3 regions of the Paraburkholderia sp. BGA-UO-ETr-F21 genome follow, and region 2 is predicted to be linked to each of the others. Evidence: predicted binding sites of a transcription regulator. Region 2 holds the regulator's gene; each other region holds the start of a gene.
The links. The regulator LexA, encoded in region 2, represses DNA repair genes until DNA is damaged. The targets are predictions, from matches to a motif close to ACTGTATNNNNATACAGT.
Positions count from the first base shown of each region.

Region 1: a site for LexA is predicted at 1,520-1,537, ahead of imuA (translesion DNA synthesis-associated protein ImuA). Genes of this name have one in related genera too.
Region 3: a site for LexA is predicted at 1,962-1,979, ahead of recA (recombinase RecA). Genes of this name have one in related genera too.

Region 1 is NZ_JCAQOY010000024.1:5,741-11,652, forward strand. It holds gene AC57B1_RS15075 (hypothetical protein) at 93-761, opposite strand; gene AC57B1_RS15080 (hypothetical protein) at 903-1,121, opposite strand; gene AC57B1_RS15085 (hypothetical protein) at 1,194-1,403, opposite strand; gene imuA (translesion DNA synthesis-associated protein ImuA) at 1,552-2,259, shown strand; gene AC57B1_RS15095 (Y-family DNA polymerase) at 2,189-3,658, shown strand; gene AC57B1_RS15100 (error-prone DNA polymerase) at 3,665-5,912, shown strand, end outside.
Region 2 is NZ_JCAQOY010000029.1:350,483-356,394, forward strand. It holds gene AC57B1_RS18015 (ABC transporter permease) at 1-316, opposite strand, end outside; gene nodI (nodulation factor ABC transporter ATP-binding protein NodI) at 416-1,330, opposite strand; gene AC57B1_RS18025 (universal stress protein) at 1,615-2,079, shown strand; gene AC57B1_RS18030 (DUF2939 domain-containing protein) at 2,182-2,832, opposite strand; gene AC57B1_RS18035 (hypothetical protein) at 2,929-3,273, opposite strand; gene lexA (transcriptional repressor LexA) at 3,405-4,055, opposite strand; gene AC57B1_RS18045 (sulfate ABC transporter substrate-binding protein) at 4,367-5,407, shown strand; gene cysT (sulfate ABC transporter permease subunit CysT) at 5,552-5,912, shown strand, end outside.
Region 3 is NZ_JCAQOY010000040.1:199,321-205,232, forward strand. It holds gene AC57B1_RS33275 (sensor histidine kinase) at 1-1,041, opposite strand, end outside; gene AC57B1_RS33280 (response regulator) at 1,051-1,827, opposite strand; gene recA (recombinase RecA) at 2,060-3,136, shown strand; gene recX (recombination regulator RecX) at 3,144-3,851, shown strand; gene AC57B1_RS33295 (DUF2889 domain-containing protein) at 4,002-4,742, shown strand; gene sucC (ADP-forming succinate--CoA ligase subunit beta) at 4,739-5,908, shown strand.

The DNA of each region.
Region 1 (5,912 bases), on a different contig from region 2:
GGTTCCGTTTTTTGCTTGTGCTTCAGCTCAGTTGCTCGATTCTCGTGCAATGTCTGCACCGGCACTTATTGACGCTCAACGTTGCGTCGGTCTCACCACTCCTTCGTGGTTTTGCTTAGAAACGTTCCAACCATTCCCACGCCAAGTCCGAATGAAGCGGTGGCTAAGCCGCCCGATGGAATCTCGGACCCGGCATCAGCCGCTATAAGCGCTACGCCACCGAATCCCAAGGCAATCAGTTCCCATCGATTTCGGTTCTTCGCATCCTGCAAAGAGGCCGACGCCTGCGCGCTCGCCTTGCAAACAACATCCCGTGTATCGGTGATGTCTCGTTCAATGAGATTGGGGTCTGGCTTGTCAGTTATGTCCTTCCGGAAGTCGTATGCTCTATGGAGGACCTGTTTGGCAGCATCGTCGCTCACGCCAATTTGTTTCAACGCGCCTGACTCCGAGTCGACAAAACTTCCGGCGAAAGTACGCGCTGCTTGGAGAGCTTCGCGCTGTGCAGTGCCTCCGGATTTTCCGGCTTTCTTGTGGAGCGCCTTTTTGAAAGATTGGTCGTCGCTCAAGCGTTTTAGTGCGGTGCATCCTTGCGAATAAGCTTTCGCAACTTCCTCTGGGCTGGAATTGCCGGTCAAGGAGTAGATGGCATTTGTCGCGTCTCCTAAGTAGCTGAGACTGGACTCGGCATGAGTTGCTGATATGAACGACGATGCCGACACGGCGACGAGCGTGGCAACCGTTTTCCGAGCACAGTACATGGGCACCTCCGATTCACGGGACGAGCACCACGCGAAAAATGCGAAACGGACGGCGGTACCCGAGTCCGTTATAGATTGATGACCCTAATTGTGCAAGGCGAGTTCTACGCAAACCGAAGCGCGGTTGCCGCGACCTCCGCGCTAGCCGTGACTATCTACCCACGCCCGACACCACGAAAGGCCTACCAACTCTGCTTCTTCGTCACTATCAAAAGCGTCGAGTACCCCGGATACCTCGACGACCTTGGTGTCGCGCGTGACCGTGCCGCTTCCTGCGAATTTCGCCGGCTGTGGGATGCCTTCCTGCTGCAAGATGGCATGACCCCACAGCGTGTATCCACGGTATTTCTCAGTTTGCATCTGCTGACCTCGAAGGACCTCTGAACCGATTCTTTCCAGTGATTGCCCGAGTTCTCGCGATTCGGCAAGCAGCTACTGCTTGAGGCGTTGAGTCTCGACTCCGGCCATCTTCAATGTGGCGTCAATCATCTTCAGCTCCTGGCCGAAATCGAGCGGCCATTCCTCGCCGTCGCATCGCACGGTCATGCCGTTGTGCATCGAAATCAGACTACGTGCCTTGTACAAGGCATCCACAAGTTTCGATTCGCGTTCGGCCTCCCGAACCCATTCATCTGCTCTCATGGTGGAACCTCCTCTGAGCAATGGAAGCAGGAAATGAGGCCGAGCGATGGATGACGCACGGCCGTCGTTCCTCAAATAAAAGTGACAGTTCACGCCTACGAATTTGCGTGTACGATACTGTATAAATATACAGGTTTTTTGTTGCCATATGTCCACCGCTACCGTCACGGCCGAAGAGATACACCCGTCCTTGTGGCGTGCGTCCCAGCTCGCGCGTGGCCGTGGGCGGGTCGTTGAGACCGGCTATCCCGCGCTGTCGGCCGAGCTCCCGGGCGGGGGCTGGCCAGTCGGTGCGCTCATCGACCTGATGGTGCAGCAGGCCGGGGTCGGTGAATTGCGACTGTTGCGCCCGGCACTCAGTGGTTCGGGCAACCGCCCTGTGGCGTTTGTGCAGCCGCCGCACACCCCGGACGGACTTGGACTCAGCTACATCGGACTTCCTATTGACCAGGTGTTGCGGGTGAAAGCGCAGAAGACCGCCGATGCGCTCTGGTCGGCGGAGCAGATTCTGCGGGCAGGCAGTTGCGGTGCGCTCATCTTTTGGGCGCAATACGCGCAGGCCTCATCGCTGCGGCGCCTGCATCTGGCGGCACAGTCATCCGAAACACTCTTCGTGATGGTCCGGCCTCTGGCAGCGGCGCAGGATTCGTCACCCGCCCTGTTGCGGCTTGCTTTGAGACCATCAGTCGACGGTCTAACCGTTGACATTGTCAAACGACGAGGGCCCGCGCGCGCAGAGCCTCTGTCAATTCCCCTTCAGTCCACTCCTGTATTGCTTTCCCGACATGCGCGTCTTTCTCGCCGTCCACTTGCCGAAGTTGCCGCTCGAGGTGTTCCGACCGAAGTGGTCATCTGAGCCGGCGCACGGAAGTGCTGTACTGGAGAGAGACAAAGTGGTCATTACAGACAGCACAGCTCGTGCAGCTGGCGTGCGCCTCGGGATGAAGCGCGGCGGAGTGCTGACACTGTCGCCGGAAACGGAGATGCATGAACGCGATGCCGCCAGGGAAGCGGCGGCACAGCGCGAGGTGGGTGTTGCCCTGATGCGCTTCTCGCCTGAAGTCGCCTTGCTTGACGAAGCGACCGTCGTGGTGGAGGTGGGTGCGAGTCTGCGTCTCTTTGGCGGGTTGCTCGCATTGTGTCGGGAAGCGAAGGCTGTTCTCGGGACGCTTGGGCTTACTGCACGCATCAGTGCTGCACCCACCGGTCAGGGAGGATGGCTACTCGCAAAGTTTGGGAACCGCCGCGTGCTCAAGCTCGCATCGCTCGAGCAACGGCTCGCCGCTCTGCCAATGATGGCCGTTCCTGAAGTTCGGCCGTTCGGAGAATGGTTTTCCGGACTTGGCTGCGAGACCATTGCTGACATCAGGCGTTTGCCACGCGCCGGCCTGCAGCGTCGATGTGGTGAACATCTGCTCGATACGCTCGACCGCGCATTTGGCACCGCGCCCGAACTCTTTGATTGGCTAGAACTGCCGCCGACTTTCTCCGCACGTATCGAAATGCCGGACCGGCTTGAGGATGCGGACGGCGCAGTCTTCGGTGCCCATCGACTCATCGTGCAACTGTGCGGCTGGCTTTGCGCCAAGCAGCTGGCGGTCACGGCTATAAGGCTGCTGCTCGAACATGAACGTGGTCGCGACGCTATGGAGCCGACGGCCATCGACATCGCATTGGGCGAGCCGACATGGAAGGAGGAGCATCTCGCCAGGCTACTGAAGGAGCGGCTGCACCGGATTGAGCTGGTTGCGCCGGTCATCGCGCTGCGACTCGATGCTTCCAAAGTCGAGTCCGCAGCACCGGCATCTGACACGCTATTCCCGGAACCGGGAGGTTCAAAGGAAGACCACGCACGTCTTCTTGAGCTGCTAGTTGCGCGACTCGGAGAGGATAACGTTCTTCGCCCCGCACCGACTGCCGACCATCGCCCGGAGGTCGCCAACCGCTGGGTGCCGGTGACGCTCAAGTCAAAGCAGGAATCACTTCCGCTCGGTCTGCCAAGACCCACCTGGATGCTGGACAGTCCGGTGCGGCTGCTTATGCGTCAGCATCGTCCCTTCTATGGGTCTCCGCTGCGGATGGTGTCGCCCGGTGAACGTATCGAAGCTGGCTGGTTTGATGGTGAGCTGGTGACGCGTGACTATTTCGTGGCGCAGGGGGAAGACCAGAGCTGCTACTGGATATATCGCGAGCGAGTCAGCAGCCGCGACGCGGAGGAAGAGCAGCGGTGGTTCCTTCATGGCCTGTTTGGATGACGCGCCATGGACACAACGTTCAACGTGCTGCCGGCTTATGCCGAGCTTTTCTGTCTCTCGAATTTCAGCTTCCTGCATGGCGCTTCGCATGCCGAGGAGCTGTCTGAGCGCGCGGCACAGCTTGGTTATTCGGCGCTTGCTGTGACCGACGAATGTTCGCTGGCGGGTGTTGTGCGTGCGCACGTCGCCGCGAAAGAAGCGAAGCTGCCGTTTATCGTCGGCTCGTTCTTCCGCCTCGTCAATGCTGACGGTTCGCCCGCGTTTGGACTCATCCTGCTCGCCAGGAACCGCGAGGGGTACGGCAACCTGTCCGAACTGATTACGCTTGCACGTACCCGGGCAACCAAAGGCGAATATCGCCTGACGCCACAGGACCTCTCGCGTCCAGAGAAAGAGTATCGACACCTTCGCGGGATGCCGGACTGTCTCGCCATCCTTGTGCCGGATTTCCCGGCCAACGAGGATGTCCTTGGTGCACAGGTCGAGTGGCTGGACGATACCTTTACTGGCCGCGCCTGGGTAGGGTTGGTGCTTCACCAGCGCGCCATGGATGACATTCACCGTGGCTCGGTCGAACTCATCGCGCGCAACCTGGATGTACCCGTGGCGGCGCTGGGGCATGTCGTCATGCATGTGCGCTCGCGCAAGCCATTGCAGGACACGATGACCGCCATCCGGGTCGGCAGGCCAGTGCACGAATGCGGTTACGACCTCGCGCCAAACGCCGAGCAGCATCTGCGTTCGCGACTCCGCCTCGCGAACCTTTACCCGGTCGAAGCACTTGCTGCGACCGTCGACATCGCGAACCGTTGCACGTTCTCGCTTGACGAGCTGCGGTATGAATATCCGGACGAACTGGTGCCCGCGGGCATCACCCCGAAAGCCTATCTTCGGCAGGAAACATACGTCGGCGCGCAGTGGCGCTTTCCATCCGGCATCCCGCACGACGTACAGGGGCAGATTGAGCACGAGCTTGAACTCATAGCCGACCTCGAATACGAACCGTACTTTCTGACTGTCTACGACATAGTCCGCTTTGCGCGCAGTCAGCACATCCTGTGTCAAGGTCGCGGCTCGGCCGCCAATTCGGCAGTGTGTTACTGCCTCGGCATTACCGAGGTCGACCCCGCGCGCGGCAACATGCTGTTCGAACGGTTCATCAGCAAGGAGCGCGGTGAACCTCCAGACATCGACGTCGACTTCGAACACCAGCGTCGCGAAGAGGTTATCCAGTACATCTATCGCAAGTATGGTCGTGACCGCGCTGCTATCGCTGCGGCAGTCACAACATACCGTCCTCGCGGAGCGCTACGTGAAACCGGCAAGGCGCTCGGAGTCGACCCGCAGGTAGTCGACCTGGTCGCCAAATCGCATCATTGGTTCGATAGCAGTCAGGACCTGCTCAAACGCTTCGCCGAGTCTGGACTGGACCCGGAGAAGCCGCTTATCCAGGCGTGGGCGCGACTCGCATCCCAGCTTCTTGGCTTTCCGCGTCACCTGTCGCAGCACTCGGGCGGCTTTGTTATAAGTCGCGGCAAGCTCACGCGACTCGTACCAGTCGAAAACGCTGCGATGCGAGACCGGTCCGTTATTGAATGGGACAAGGACGACCTCGAGGCGCTCGGCCTTCTCAAAATCGACGTGCTCGCTCTCGGCATGCTTTCGGCTATCCGGCGAGCGCTGGACATCGTGTCGGAGCAGCGCGGCGAGCGCTTTGAAATGCAGGACATTCCGGCTGAGGACACGAAAACGTACGAGATGATTTCTGCTGCGGATACTGTCGGCGTTTTTCAGATTGAATCGCGTGCCCAGATGTCGATGTTGCCGCGGATGCAACCTCGTACGTTTTACGACCTCGTCATCGAAGTCGCCATTGTCCGGCCCGGTCCGATTCAGGGCGGCGCTGTGCATCCCTATCTGCAGCGCCGGCAGGGATTCGAGCCAGTCACATACCCGAGTGATGCACTCAAAACCGCGTTAGGCCGCACACTTGGCGTGCCGATTTTTCAGGAACAAGTGATGCAGGTTGCCATCCTTGCGGCCGGTTTTACGCCTGGCGAGGCCGACGGGTTACGGCGAGCCATGGCCGCCTGGAAGCGTAAAGGTGGCTTAGAGAAATATTACAACCGCATCGTTATCGGTATGCAGGAACGCGGCTATGACCTCGTCTTTGCCGAATCAATTTTTGAGCAGATTAAGGGTTTCGGTGAGTATGGTTTTCCGGAGAGTCATGCGGCAAGCTTCGCGTTGCTGG
Region 2 (5,912 bases):
GCGAGAAGCCCGAATACATCGACTCGAAACTCGCCGACATCATCACGCTCGACGCCACGGTGCCCGCCGCGAGAAAGGCGATATACGACACGCCCTCGACATGGCCGACCATCAGCCCCAGCCCGAAACCGAGGCCAAACAGGTAGATCATCGGATCGGCAAGATTGCCGAACATCGAGGCGAGCGCGAGCTTTCTCCACACCAGATAATTGCGGCGCCACACGGCGATCCAGTTGGTTGCGTTCGCGGGAAAAGCGGCGAAGGTTTCCTGATTCGACGGGGTCTCGCCCGGGGAGTCGTAGGTGCGTGCGTCCATTGCGTGTCTCGTGCGGTGTCCCCGAGGGGACGTGCTTCGTCGTTATGGCTGTAGCGCGTTGCGTGCGATGCCGCTATTCATGCTTCTTCACATGCTTCTTCAGTCCTGCATCTCGCGGCCGGTGAGCCGCAGGAACACGTCTTCCAGATTCGCCGGCCGGTGCAGATAGCGCAGATCCGCGCGCTGCTTGAGTCGCGCATGCACCGGTTGCGCGTCGTTGACGTAGCAGAACAGCGTTTCGCCGCTGATCTCGGTGCGCTCGACGAGCGGCGCCAGTTCATCGCGCAACGCGACCGGATCCGGTCCGAAGATCTCGATCACATCGCAACCGATCTCGGAGGCGATCAATTCGCTCGGCGCGCCTTCGGCGATCTTGCGTCCTTCCTCGATCACGCACAGCCGGTGGCAGAGACGTTCGGCTTCTTCCATGAAGTGCGTGGTCAGCAGAATGGTCTTGCCGCGCGCAAGCAATGAGCGCAGCCGTTCCCAGATCAGATGCCGTGCCTGAGGATCGAGGCCGGTGGTCGGTTCGTCCATGATGAGCACGTCGGGATCGTTGACGAGCGCGCGCGCCAGCGTGAGGCGCCGCTTCATGCCGCCGGACAGTTCGCTCACGCGCGCATCCGCCTTGCTCTCCAGGCGCGCGAATTCGAGCAGCGATGGCACCATCGCACGGCATTGCGCGGCGCTCAAACCGAAGTAGCGGCCGAACACCAGCAGGTTCTCGCGCACCGTGAAGTCGGGATCGAGATTGTCGAACTGCGGCACCACGCCGACGCGCGCCCGCGCCACGCGCGCGCGGCTGGGAATCGGCTCGCCGCACAGGCGGATCGTGCCCGCATCCGGCGAGGCGATGCCGAGCAGCATGCGCAACGTGGTGGTTTTGCCCGCGCCGTTCGGGCCGAGCAGGCCGAAACATTCCCCGGCGTCGACATGGAACGACAGTCCGTCGACGACGGTCTTTTCGCCGTAGCTTTTTTTGACCTCGTGAAATTCGATGGCGGCTTCAGGCATGGATCGAACGAGTCTCCGGAACAGACATGGATGATTCTAATGGCCGGGAGGGCCGCCTATTCTAGGGCATTGGCGGGTCGGCGTTGGTGCGCGCCCGACGCTCCCGCACGGGTTTCCCGCACTGCGGCAACGAGCCGCAAGCAACCCTGTTGGCGCGCGCACCTCTTTAGAGCGTGGCTTGTGTGCCGTTACCGCACAGTTAGCGTTTTCCATCCCTTGCAACCTGAATTGCGGCGCACCATGATTCATTCAGATCGCGCGTCCCGCGCGAAGGGAGAAAAATCATGGCGAGCTACCAGAAAATCCTGCTGTGCTACGACGGCTCGCGCGAAGGCCGCAAAGCATTGCGTTGCGGCGCCGATCTGGCGTTGGATCTGAAAGCGGAAACGCACTTGTTGTCGGTCGTCGATATGCGTTCGAGCATTGCGCAAAGCGCGGGCCTGCTGACCGACGTGGCTTGCGGCAGCTTCGAAAAGACCGCCCGCGACATCCTTCAGGAAGGCGTGGACTGGCTTACCGAGCGAGGCGTGAGCGCACAAGGGCATTTCGCGTTCGGCCATCCGATCGACGAGATCGCCAACCTTGCCAATGAATTGCACGTCGACCTGGTTGTGGTCGGCCACCGCTGTCGTACCGGTTTGTCACGGTGGTGGATGGGCGCGGGTAATACGCCGCTGCTCGACCGCGTCTCGTGCAGCATTCTGGTGGCGTGTTCTTCCGCTCAGGAGCAGCAGCAGGCGGCGGCCTGATAGCGGCTGCGTATCGCGCCTGGGTCTAGCGTCTGGATGCCGGCCCGGCTACCGCGAGCGTGCTCAACGGGCCGGTCGCCTCGGCCCGACGACCCCAGGCGATCACTCGTTCAGGTTGACCGCGGCCAGCTTCCATGTGAAGACACCCTCGCGCTGGAAGATCGCCGAGTAACGCGCGTCGCCGGCGCCGTGCTGGTAGGTGACGACGAACTCGTTGAGGCCGCGATAGCCCGCGGTGGTTTGCGGCGGCTGCGCAGGCGCGGCGTTGGTGTTGCCGTTGCCCGCAGTTCCAACGGCAGGCGCCGCCGGTGCGGGTGAGGCCGCGGCGCCATCCGCCGGCGTGTTCGCAGCAGGCGGTGCGGGCGGCCGTTCGCCCGGATCGCCGCGCGGCGGCATGCCGTTCAGTAAAGCCGCCACGCCGTCTGGGGTGGCATAGGCATCTACGAGCGGGCCAATCAGCGCGACGCCGATCATCGCGCCAATGGCGGCCAGCGGATGGCCGTTGCTGTGCGCGTCGAGCCGCCGCGTGAGCAGCCCGGCGACCTGCTGCTTCAGGCTCTCGCGCAACGCGGGAAAGTCGACGTATTGATTGACCGTTTGCGTGTCGCGCGCATCGGCGGCGCGTTTGAGATTGTTCAGCGCGAGATACGGTGACGCGTACGCAAACCCGAGCGCCGCGATTAGCACAATCACGATCAGCGTGACGATCAGCGGCCGGGTGGCGCCGCCTTTAATGCGTTTCGAAACTGCCATCGAACGGGACTCTCCATCAGGTGTGATCTAACGTGGACCGCGGCCACACGAAAACGATCCCATGCGATGCGATATCGCCGCCCGCCATACCTTCCATCAAGACTCGAATACCGCCCCGTGGACGTTTGCCTCGTCGGCAATGCAGCGGTCGATCATGCGGCACACAGCGTCCACCGTGCCGACCATGATGAGGCGCGACGGGCCGTGATAGACCCGCACTGGTGCGCGACGGGCCGGTTCGGCCGTATTCAGACCCGAGTTCAGCGACACGCGGGCAAATGCCGGCAACGACGATGGCAGGCTCGACACGCTGTCCGGCGAATCGAACAGCGACGGCGTGCTGCCCGTGGACGCCTCGATCAATGAGCAGGGCACCAGCTTGCGAAGATGGCGCAGACGACCGAACTGGCGAAAAGGCAGCAGGCGGGCAAGACGTTCCATGAGACTCTCCAGGCGATGCAGCGTTAATGCAGCGCTAATGCGGCGTTGGCGCGGCTTTCTACTTTGTCGAACGGGCAAGAAGGGGCTTGGATCGAAGTGCTGGGGAAACAAGCCGCCTGGAACCTGGCCGTTCAGAACTCGCCGGGGCGGATCAGCCCCACGGCGATACCTTCCAGCGCGAATTCCGCACTGCCGGTTTCAACGAAGATGTTTTCGTAATCGGGGTTCTCGGCGATCAACTCGAGCCCGTTCGGCCGGCGCTTCAGGCGCTTGACCGTGACGTCGTCGCCAAGCCGGGCAATGATGATCTGGCCGTCTTTGGCTTCCGTTCTCTTTTGCACCGCGAGCAGGTCGCCGTCGAAGATGCCCGCGTCGCGCATGGACAACCCGCGTACCTTCAGCAGGTAATCGGGCTTGCTCGAAAACAGCGCCGGGTCGCAAGCGTAGTGCTGGGAGATATGTTCCTGCGCGAGGATCGGGCTACCCGCGGCCACCCGCCCGATCAGCGGTAGCGACAATTGCATGATGCTGGCGTGCGGCAACGTGAACTGGTGCGGCGAATCTTCCGGGCCGGCCAGCAGGCGGATGCCGCGCGACGCGCCGGCCGCGAGTTCGATCACGCCCTTGCGGGCGAGCGCCCGCAGATGTTCTTCTGCCGAGTTGGCCGAGCTGAAGCCCAGTTCGGCGGCGATTTCCGCGCGGGTGGGCGGAAAGCCGGTGCGTTCGATAGCCCTGCGGATCAGATCGAAAACCTGCTGCTGTCGTGCGGTGAGTTTGGTCATGGCGCCACTGTATGTATGAACAGGTGACTGTATTTTTATACAGTATTCCGCGCAATTCAAGCTTTACTTTAAGTTCGTGCCGAAGGGTGGTGTTGGAGCGTCGTCAAGCGACGCTCCAACACCCGTTTACCTGCCGCAACGCCTTATCCAGCTGTCATTACCACTTTTGCGTATTAAAAAATGAAGAAACATTATTTTTAATGATGAAAGCCCTTCGATAGACTGGCCTCCAGTTGCCGTTCATGTGCACGTGACCGCGACGCAAAAAGACACCACACGCTGTTTCGGCGCACAACGCGGAGAAAGTTGACATGAATCACCAAGGTACGGGGCTGGCAGGCAGAACGAAGAAACTCATCGCGGCGCTCGCATTGGGCGCGGCGAGCGCGCTCGGCGTGATGGCGCAGGCGCATGCTGCCGACACGACACTGCTGAACGTGTCCTATGACCCGACGCGCGAGTTGTATCAGGACGTCAACCAGGCGTTCGGCAAGGAATGGAAGGCGAAGACCGGCGAGACGATCACCTTCAAGCAGTCGCACGGCGGCTCCGGCGCGCAGGCGCGTTCGGTGCTCGACGGCCTGCAGGCCGACGTCGTGACGCTCGCGCTCGCTTACGACATCGACGCGCTGGCCAACAAGGGTTTGCTGGACAAGGGCTGGCAGAAGCGCTTGCCGGACAACGCGTCGCCGTACACGTCGACGATCGTGTTTCTGGTGCGCAAGGGCAACCCGAAGCACATCAAGGATTGGGACGACCTGATCAAGCCGGGTGTGTCGATCGTCACGCCGAATCCGAAGACCTCGGGCGGGGCGCGCTGGAACTATCTCGCGGCATGGGCATACGCCGAGCATCAGCCGGGCGGCAACGATCAGAAGGCCAGGGAATTCGTCGGCAAGCTCTACAAGAACGCCGGCGTGCTGGATTCGGGCGCGCGCGGCGCGACCACCAGCTTCGTGCAACGCGGTATCGGCGACGTGCTGATCGCATGGGAAAACGAAGCCTTCCTGTCGCTGAAGGAGTTCGGACCGGAGAAGTTCGAGATCGTGGTGCCGTCGGTCAGCATTCTGGCCGAGCCGCCGGTTGCGGTGGTGGACAAGGTGGTGGACAAACACGGCACGCGCAAGCTCGCCGAAGCGTATCTGAACTTCCTGTATAGCGAGCAAGGCCAGGAAATCGCGGCAAAGAACTTCTACCGTCCGCGATCGAACAAGGTGCCGGCCGAGCTGACCGCCAAGTTTCCGAAGCTGAAGCTGTACACGGTCGACGATTCGTTCGGCGGCTGGACCAACGCGCAGAAGACGCACTTTGCCGACGGCGGCGTGTTCGATTCGATCTATCAACCGCAATAACTATCGAGCCGTTGCCTTCACCAGCATAGGCAGCAAAGCGATGCGGCAACGCGTCACTCCGGAGCGCGCCCCCAGGGGCGCGCTTTTGGCCAGCCAGGGCCCGGCGGCCGGAAACACGAGCATCAACCTGAACGAGTAACGAGCATGACGACGTTGACCTTCCGAAAACCGAGCGCCTTGCCCGGTTTTGGCCTGACACTCGGCATCACGGTGGCTTATCTGAGCCTCGTGGTGCTGATTCCGCTTGCGGCGACCTTTCTGAAGACCGCGACGCTCGACTGGAGCCAGTTCGTGCGCGCGGTGAGTTCGCCGCGCGTGCTCGCGTCGTATCGCCTGACGTTCTTCTCCGCGCTCGGCGGCGCGCTGATCAACGCGGTGTTCGGCTTTCTGGTGGCGTGGGTGCTGGTGCGCTACACGTTTCCGTTCAAGCGCCTCGTCGACGCCGTGGTCGATCTACCGTTCGCGCTGCCCACATCCGTGGCCGGCATTTCGCTCGCGGCCGTGT
Region 3 (5,912 bases), on a different contig from region 2:
CTGGCCCGACATGCGGTTCTCCGCGCGCGCCAGCGCCAGCAACTGCGTGACGAGCCGTGCGGCGTGCTCCGAACTGGTGGCGATCTGTTCGAGCGAGCGGTGAACTTCGGCGGAGGCGTCCTGGCGCAGTGCCAGTTCGGCCTGGGTGCGCAGGCCGGCAAGCGGCGTTTTCATTTGATGCGCGGCGTCGGCGATAAAGCGCTTTTGCAGCTCCATGTTCTGTTCGAGGCGCGTCAGCAGATCGTTGAACGAGGTGACGAGCGGCTCGATTTCGGGCGGCGCGCGGCGCGCTTCGAGCGGCGAAAGATCGTCCGGGCGGCGCGCGCGGATATGCGCCTGCAGCGCGTGCAGCGGCGCGAGGCCGCGCGAGAGGCCGAACCACACGAGCAGGATCGCGAGCGGCAGAATCACGAACTGCGGCAGGATCACGCCCTTGATGATGTCGTTGGCGAGCTGGCTGCGTTTGTCGAGCGTCTCGGCGACCTGCACCAGTACCGGCTGCGCACCCGGCGTCTGCGGAAACTCGACCGTGGTGTAGGCGACGCGAATGTCGTTGCCGCGCAGCACGTCGTCACGGAATTCGACGAGACCCGGCTGCGGCCGGTCTTCCTCGTGCGGCAGCGGCATATCGCGCTCGCCGCCCACGAGTTCGCCGCGCGTGCCGAGCACCTGGTAGAACACGCTGTCCACATTGTCGGTGCGCAGAAAATCGCGAGTGGAATCGGGCAGCGATAGCTCGGCCACGCCGTTGACCGGATGGATCTGGCGGGCGAGCACGTAAGCGTCGGTTTCGAGCGCGCGGTCGAACGGGCCGTTCGCGATCGACTTGGCGACCAGATACGTGACGGCGAGGCTCATCGGCCAAAGCAGCAGAAGCGGCGCCAGCATCCAGTCTAGAATCTCGCCGAACAGCGAGCGCGGGCGTGCTTCGGCGGCGGCTTCGGTTTCGTCGGGCGGGGCGAACGGGTTGGCGTAGCGCTCGTCGCGCGCCTCGTCGAGGTCCGCCGCGTGCGCCGTAGCGCGGTCTGCGCGTGCGGACATGGGCGTCTTCTATTTGTAGTGGTGGCTCGCCGGCATCGAGCCGGACGACGGCGAGGCGGGCGGTTCAGGCTCGGCGGGCGGGGACGTGCTCATGGCGTTGGTGCTCGCGTTAGCCGGCGCAGCCGCTTTCTCGAGGCAGTAGCCCAGCCCGCGTACGGTGATGATGCGCACGCCGCTCGGCTCGATTTTCTTGCGCAGGCGGTGTACGTAGACCTCGATGGCGTTGTTGCTGACTTCCTCGCCCCATTCGCACAGGTGATCGACGAGCTGTTCCTTCGAGACCAGCCGGCCGATCCGTTGCAGCAGCACTTCGAGCAATCCCAGCTCGCGCGCGGACAGGTCGATCACCTGCTCGTTGATGTAGGCGATCCGGCCGACCTGATCGAACGACAGCGATCCGTGCCGCACGACCGTCGGGCCGCCGCCCGCGCCACGCCGCGTCAAGGCGCGCACGCGTGCCTCGAGTTCGTTCAGCGCGAAGGGCTTCGCCATGTAATCGTCGGCGCCGAGGTCGAGACCCTTGACGCGTTCGTCGACGCTGTCCGCGGCGGTCAGAATCAGCACCGGCATATTGGAGTTGCGCGCGCGCAGGCGGCGCAACACCTCCAGCCCGGACATGCGCGGCAGGCCCAGATCGAGGATCAGCAGGTCGAAAGTTTGCATGGACAGCGCGGTGTCGGCCTCGACGCCGGTCTTCACGTGGTCGACGGCATAGGCCGATTGGCGGAGTGATCGAACCAGACCGTCCGCGAGTATGCTGTCGTCTTCGGCAATCAGAATTCGCATGGTGCGCCAGCCTGGCCTTGCCGGCACCGTGGGATGTCCCCCGGCGCACAGCGGTCTCCGAAAATTATTGTGGGTAGTGGGTTGGCGCGACGGTAAAAATGCGTGTTCGCATGAGAATCGCGCTTGCCAAAACTACTGTTTTTTTATACAGTGTCTGAGTTTCGTGTGCTGTCCTTCAAAAGTGACCTGCACATCTGCCTCAGACGCCGTTCATCATAGCAAAGGACGATTCATGGAAGAAAGCAAGAAAGGCTCGGCTGGACTGACTGCTGAAAAGAGCAAGGCACTCGCTGCCGCACTCGCGCAGATCGAAAAGCAGTTCGGCAAAGGGTCGGTCATGCGGCTCGGCGCAGGTGAGGTAGTCGAAGACATCCAGGTGGTTTCAACCGGATCGCTCGGCCTCGACATCGCGTTGGGCGTCGGCGGTTTGCCGCGTGGCCGTGTGGTCGAAATTTATGGCCCGGAATCGTCCGGTAAAACCACGCTGACGCTGCAAGTCATTGCCGAAATGCAGAAGATCGGCGGCACGGCGGCCTTTATCGACGCGGAACACGCGCTGGACATCCAGTACGCGGGCAAACTCGGCGTGAACGTGAACGACCTGCTGGTGTCGCAGCCGGACACAGGTGAACAGGCGCTCGAAATTGCGGACGCACTGGTGCGTTCGGGCTCGATCGACATGATCGTGATCGACTCGGTCGCGGCACTCGTGCCGAAGGCTGAAATCGAAGGTGAAATGGGCGACTCGCTGCCGGGTCTGCAAGCGCGTCTCATGTCGCAGGCGCTGCGCAAGCTCACCGGCACGATCAAGCGCACGAACTGCCTCGTCATCTTCATCAACCAGATCCGCATGAAGATCGGCGTGATGTTCGGCAATCCGGAAACCACCACGGGCGGTAACGCGCTGAAGTTCTACGCGTCGGTGCGTCTGGACATTCGCCGTATCGGTTCGATCAAGAAGAACGACGAAGTGATCGGCAACGAAACGCGCGTGAAGGTTGTCAAGAACAAGGTGTCGCCACCGTTCAGGGAAGCAATTTTCGACATTCTGTACGGCGAAGGCATCTCGCGTCAGGGCGAAATCATCGACCTGGGCGTGCAGGCCAAGATCGTCGACAAGGCCGGCGCGTGGTACAGCTACAGCGGCGAACGTATTGGTCAGGGCAAGGACAACGCGCGTGAATTCCTGCGCGAAAATCCGGATATCGCTCGCGAGATCGAAAACCGTATCCGTGAGTCGCTGGGCGTGAATGCCATGGCTGAAGCGGTGACCGGCGCAGGCGCAGAAGTCGCAGACGAAGAAGAGTAACCATCACGTGATACGCAAGGGCCGGCCGTTGTCCGATACCGGACGCCACGCGGACGGCCCGCGTGATGAAGACAACGAGTCGTTCGATCCATTCGAATCGTTCGACGCACACGATCGCGCTGCGGGCCGTAGCCCACAGCGCGCTCAGTTTGAATCCTCCCCGCCATCCGGCTCGGATCCCTCCGAGACCACCTACACCCGCTCGCGTCGCGTTCCAGGTGAGGCGAAACCCGGGCAAGACGAAGCCAAAAAATCCCAACGTCCGGCACGGTCGCTGAAAGGGCGCGCGCTCGGCTATTTGTCCCGCCGCGAATACAGCCGCACCGAACTCGCGCGCAAGCTGAAGCCGTTCGTCGAGGAAACCGATTCGCTCGATACTTTGCTCGATTCGCTCGAAGCCGAAAACTGGCTGTCCGATTCGCGCTTCGCCGAAAGCCTGATCCATCGCCGCTCGTCGCGGCTGGGTGCGAGCCGTATCGTCGGCGAACTGAAGCAACATGCGGTCGACCAGATGCTCGTCGAAGAGGCGAGTGCGCAATTGCGCGAAACCGAACTCGCGCGTGCCCAAGCCGTCTGGCGCAAGAAATTCGGCCGGCTTCCCGAAACGCCAGCCGAGCGGGCAAAACAGGCGCGCTTTCTGGCCTCGCGTGGGTTTTCGGGCGCCACGATCGGCAAAATCCTCAAGGGGATCGACGAGGAGTGGGCCGGCGACTAGCCGCATCGGTCTGTGCCCCGCGTACAGGCCCGGTGGGACGGCGTCTTCCGCGCTCAGCCGCCTGTGGCGCGCCGCCGCGCATTCCGACCTGTCTCAAATACCCAGTATGCTAAAATTCATGGGTTTTCCAATCCGGCCTTTCCTTCCCGCATGCCGCTCTCCCCGCCAGTGTCCCGTCAGTTGCGCCATCGTCGCGCAATCAGAGCGGAAGCCTACGAGCGAGCCGATGGCCTGTGGGATGTGGAAGCGTGCTTGACCGACGAAAAACCGCGTGATGTGGTGCTTGCGTCGGGCGTCCGGCCCAATGGTCAGCCGATCCATGAACTCTGGCTTCGCATCACCATCGATCGCAAGCTCAATGTCGTCGACGCCGAGGCGTCGTCCGACTGGGTGCCCTATCCAGGGTTGTGCCAAGCCAGCAATCCCGCCTACCGTGCCCTCATCGGGCTCAATCTCCGCCAAAACTTCCGTCGTGAATCTGCCCGTTTGCTCGGCGGCACGGTGGGTTGCACGCATCTCACCGAGTTGTGCGCGATCCTGCCGACCGCCGCGATTCAGGCATTCGCCGGCGACGTGTGGAACACCGGTGACAGCACGCCGGGCGCGAACGCGGGTTCAGGGGGCGAATCGTCTAACAGCACAGGCGAGCATTCCAACGACAAACCGCCATTCCAGCTGGGACGCTGCCACGCGCTGCGTTTCGACGGCGAGGCGGTGCAGCAGTTTTATCCGCGCTGGTATGGCCGCGCTCCGTATACAGCGGATCGCGCGGCATCGTCAGGCGACGGGGCAGTCCGCCAGGCAGGCGAGGGCGGCAACGCGTCCGGCATGAACGACGGCAGCGGAAACGAAGTTCAATCCAACTCTCAGACTGAAGGGAATCACGCATGAAGATTCACGAGTACCAGGGTAAGGAAATCCTGCGGAAATTCGGCGTCGCGGTACCGCGCGGCAAGCCGGTCTTCTCGGTGGATGATGCGGTCAAGGCCGCGGAAGAGCTCGGCGGCCCGGTATGGGTCGTGAAGGCTCAGATCCATGCGGGTGGCCGTGGCAAGGGCGGCGGCGTGAAGGTCGCCAAGTCGCTGGATCAGGTTCGCGAGTACTCGGAACAGATCCTCGGCATGCAGCTCGTCACGCACCAGACCGGCCCGGAAGGCCAGAAGGTGAATCGTCTGCTGATCGAAGAAGGCGCTGACATCAAGAAGGAACTGTATGTCGGCCTCGTGATCGATCGCGTGTCGCAGAAGATCGTCGTGATGGCATCGAGCGAAGGCGGCATGGACGTCGAAGAAGTCGCGGAAAAGACGCCTGAGCTGATCCACAAGATCGCTGTCGACCCGGCAACCGGTCTGAAAGACGCTGAAGCCGACGAACTGGCCACGAAGATCGGTGTGCCCGCCGCTTCGTTGCCGCAAGCGCGCGCGATCCTGCAAGGCCTGTACAAGGCATTCTGGGAAACCGACGCATCGCTCGCGGAAATCAACCCGCTGATCCTGACCGGCGACGGCAAGGTCATCGCGTTGGACGCCAAGTTCAACTTCGATTCGAACGCACTGTTCCGTCACCCGGAAATCGTCGCGTATCGCGATCTGGACGAAGAAGATCCGGCTGAAGTCGAAGCCTCGAAGTTCGACCTCGCGTACATCTCGCTCGACGGCAACATTGGCTGCCTCGTGAACGGCGCCGGCCTCGCAATGGCAACGATGGACACCATCAAGCTGTTCGGCGGCGAACCGGCGAACTTCCTGGACGTGGGCGGTGGCGCCACGACCGAGAAGGTCACGGAAGCGTTCAAGATCATGCTGAAGAACCCGAACCTGACCGCGATTCTGGTCAACATTTTCGGCGGCATCATGCGCTGCGACGTGATCGCGGAAGGCGTGATCGCGGCGTCGAAGGCCGTCTCGCTGAAGGTGCCGCTCGTGGTCCGCATGAAGGGCACGAACGAAGACCTCGGCAAGAAGATGCTCGCTGAATCCGGCCTGCCGATCATTGCGGCAGACAGCATGGAAGAAGCGGCTCAGAAGGTCGTCGCGGCCGCTGCGGGCAAGGCGTAAGCCT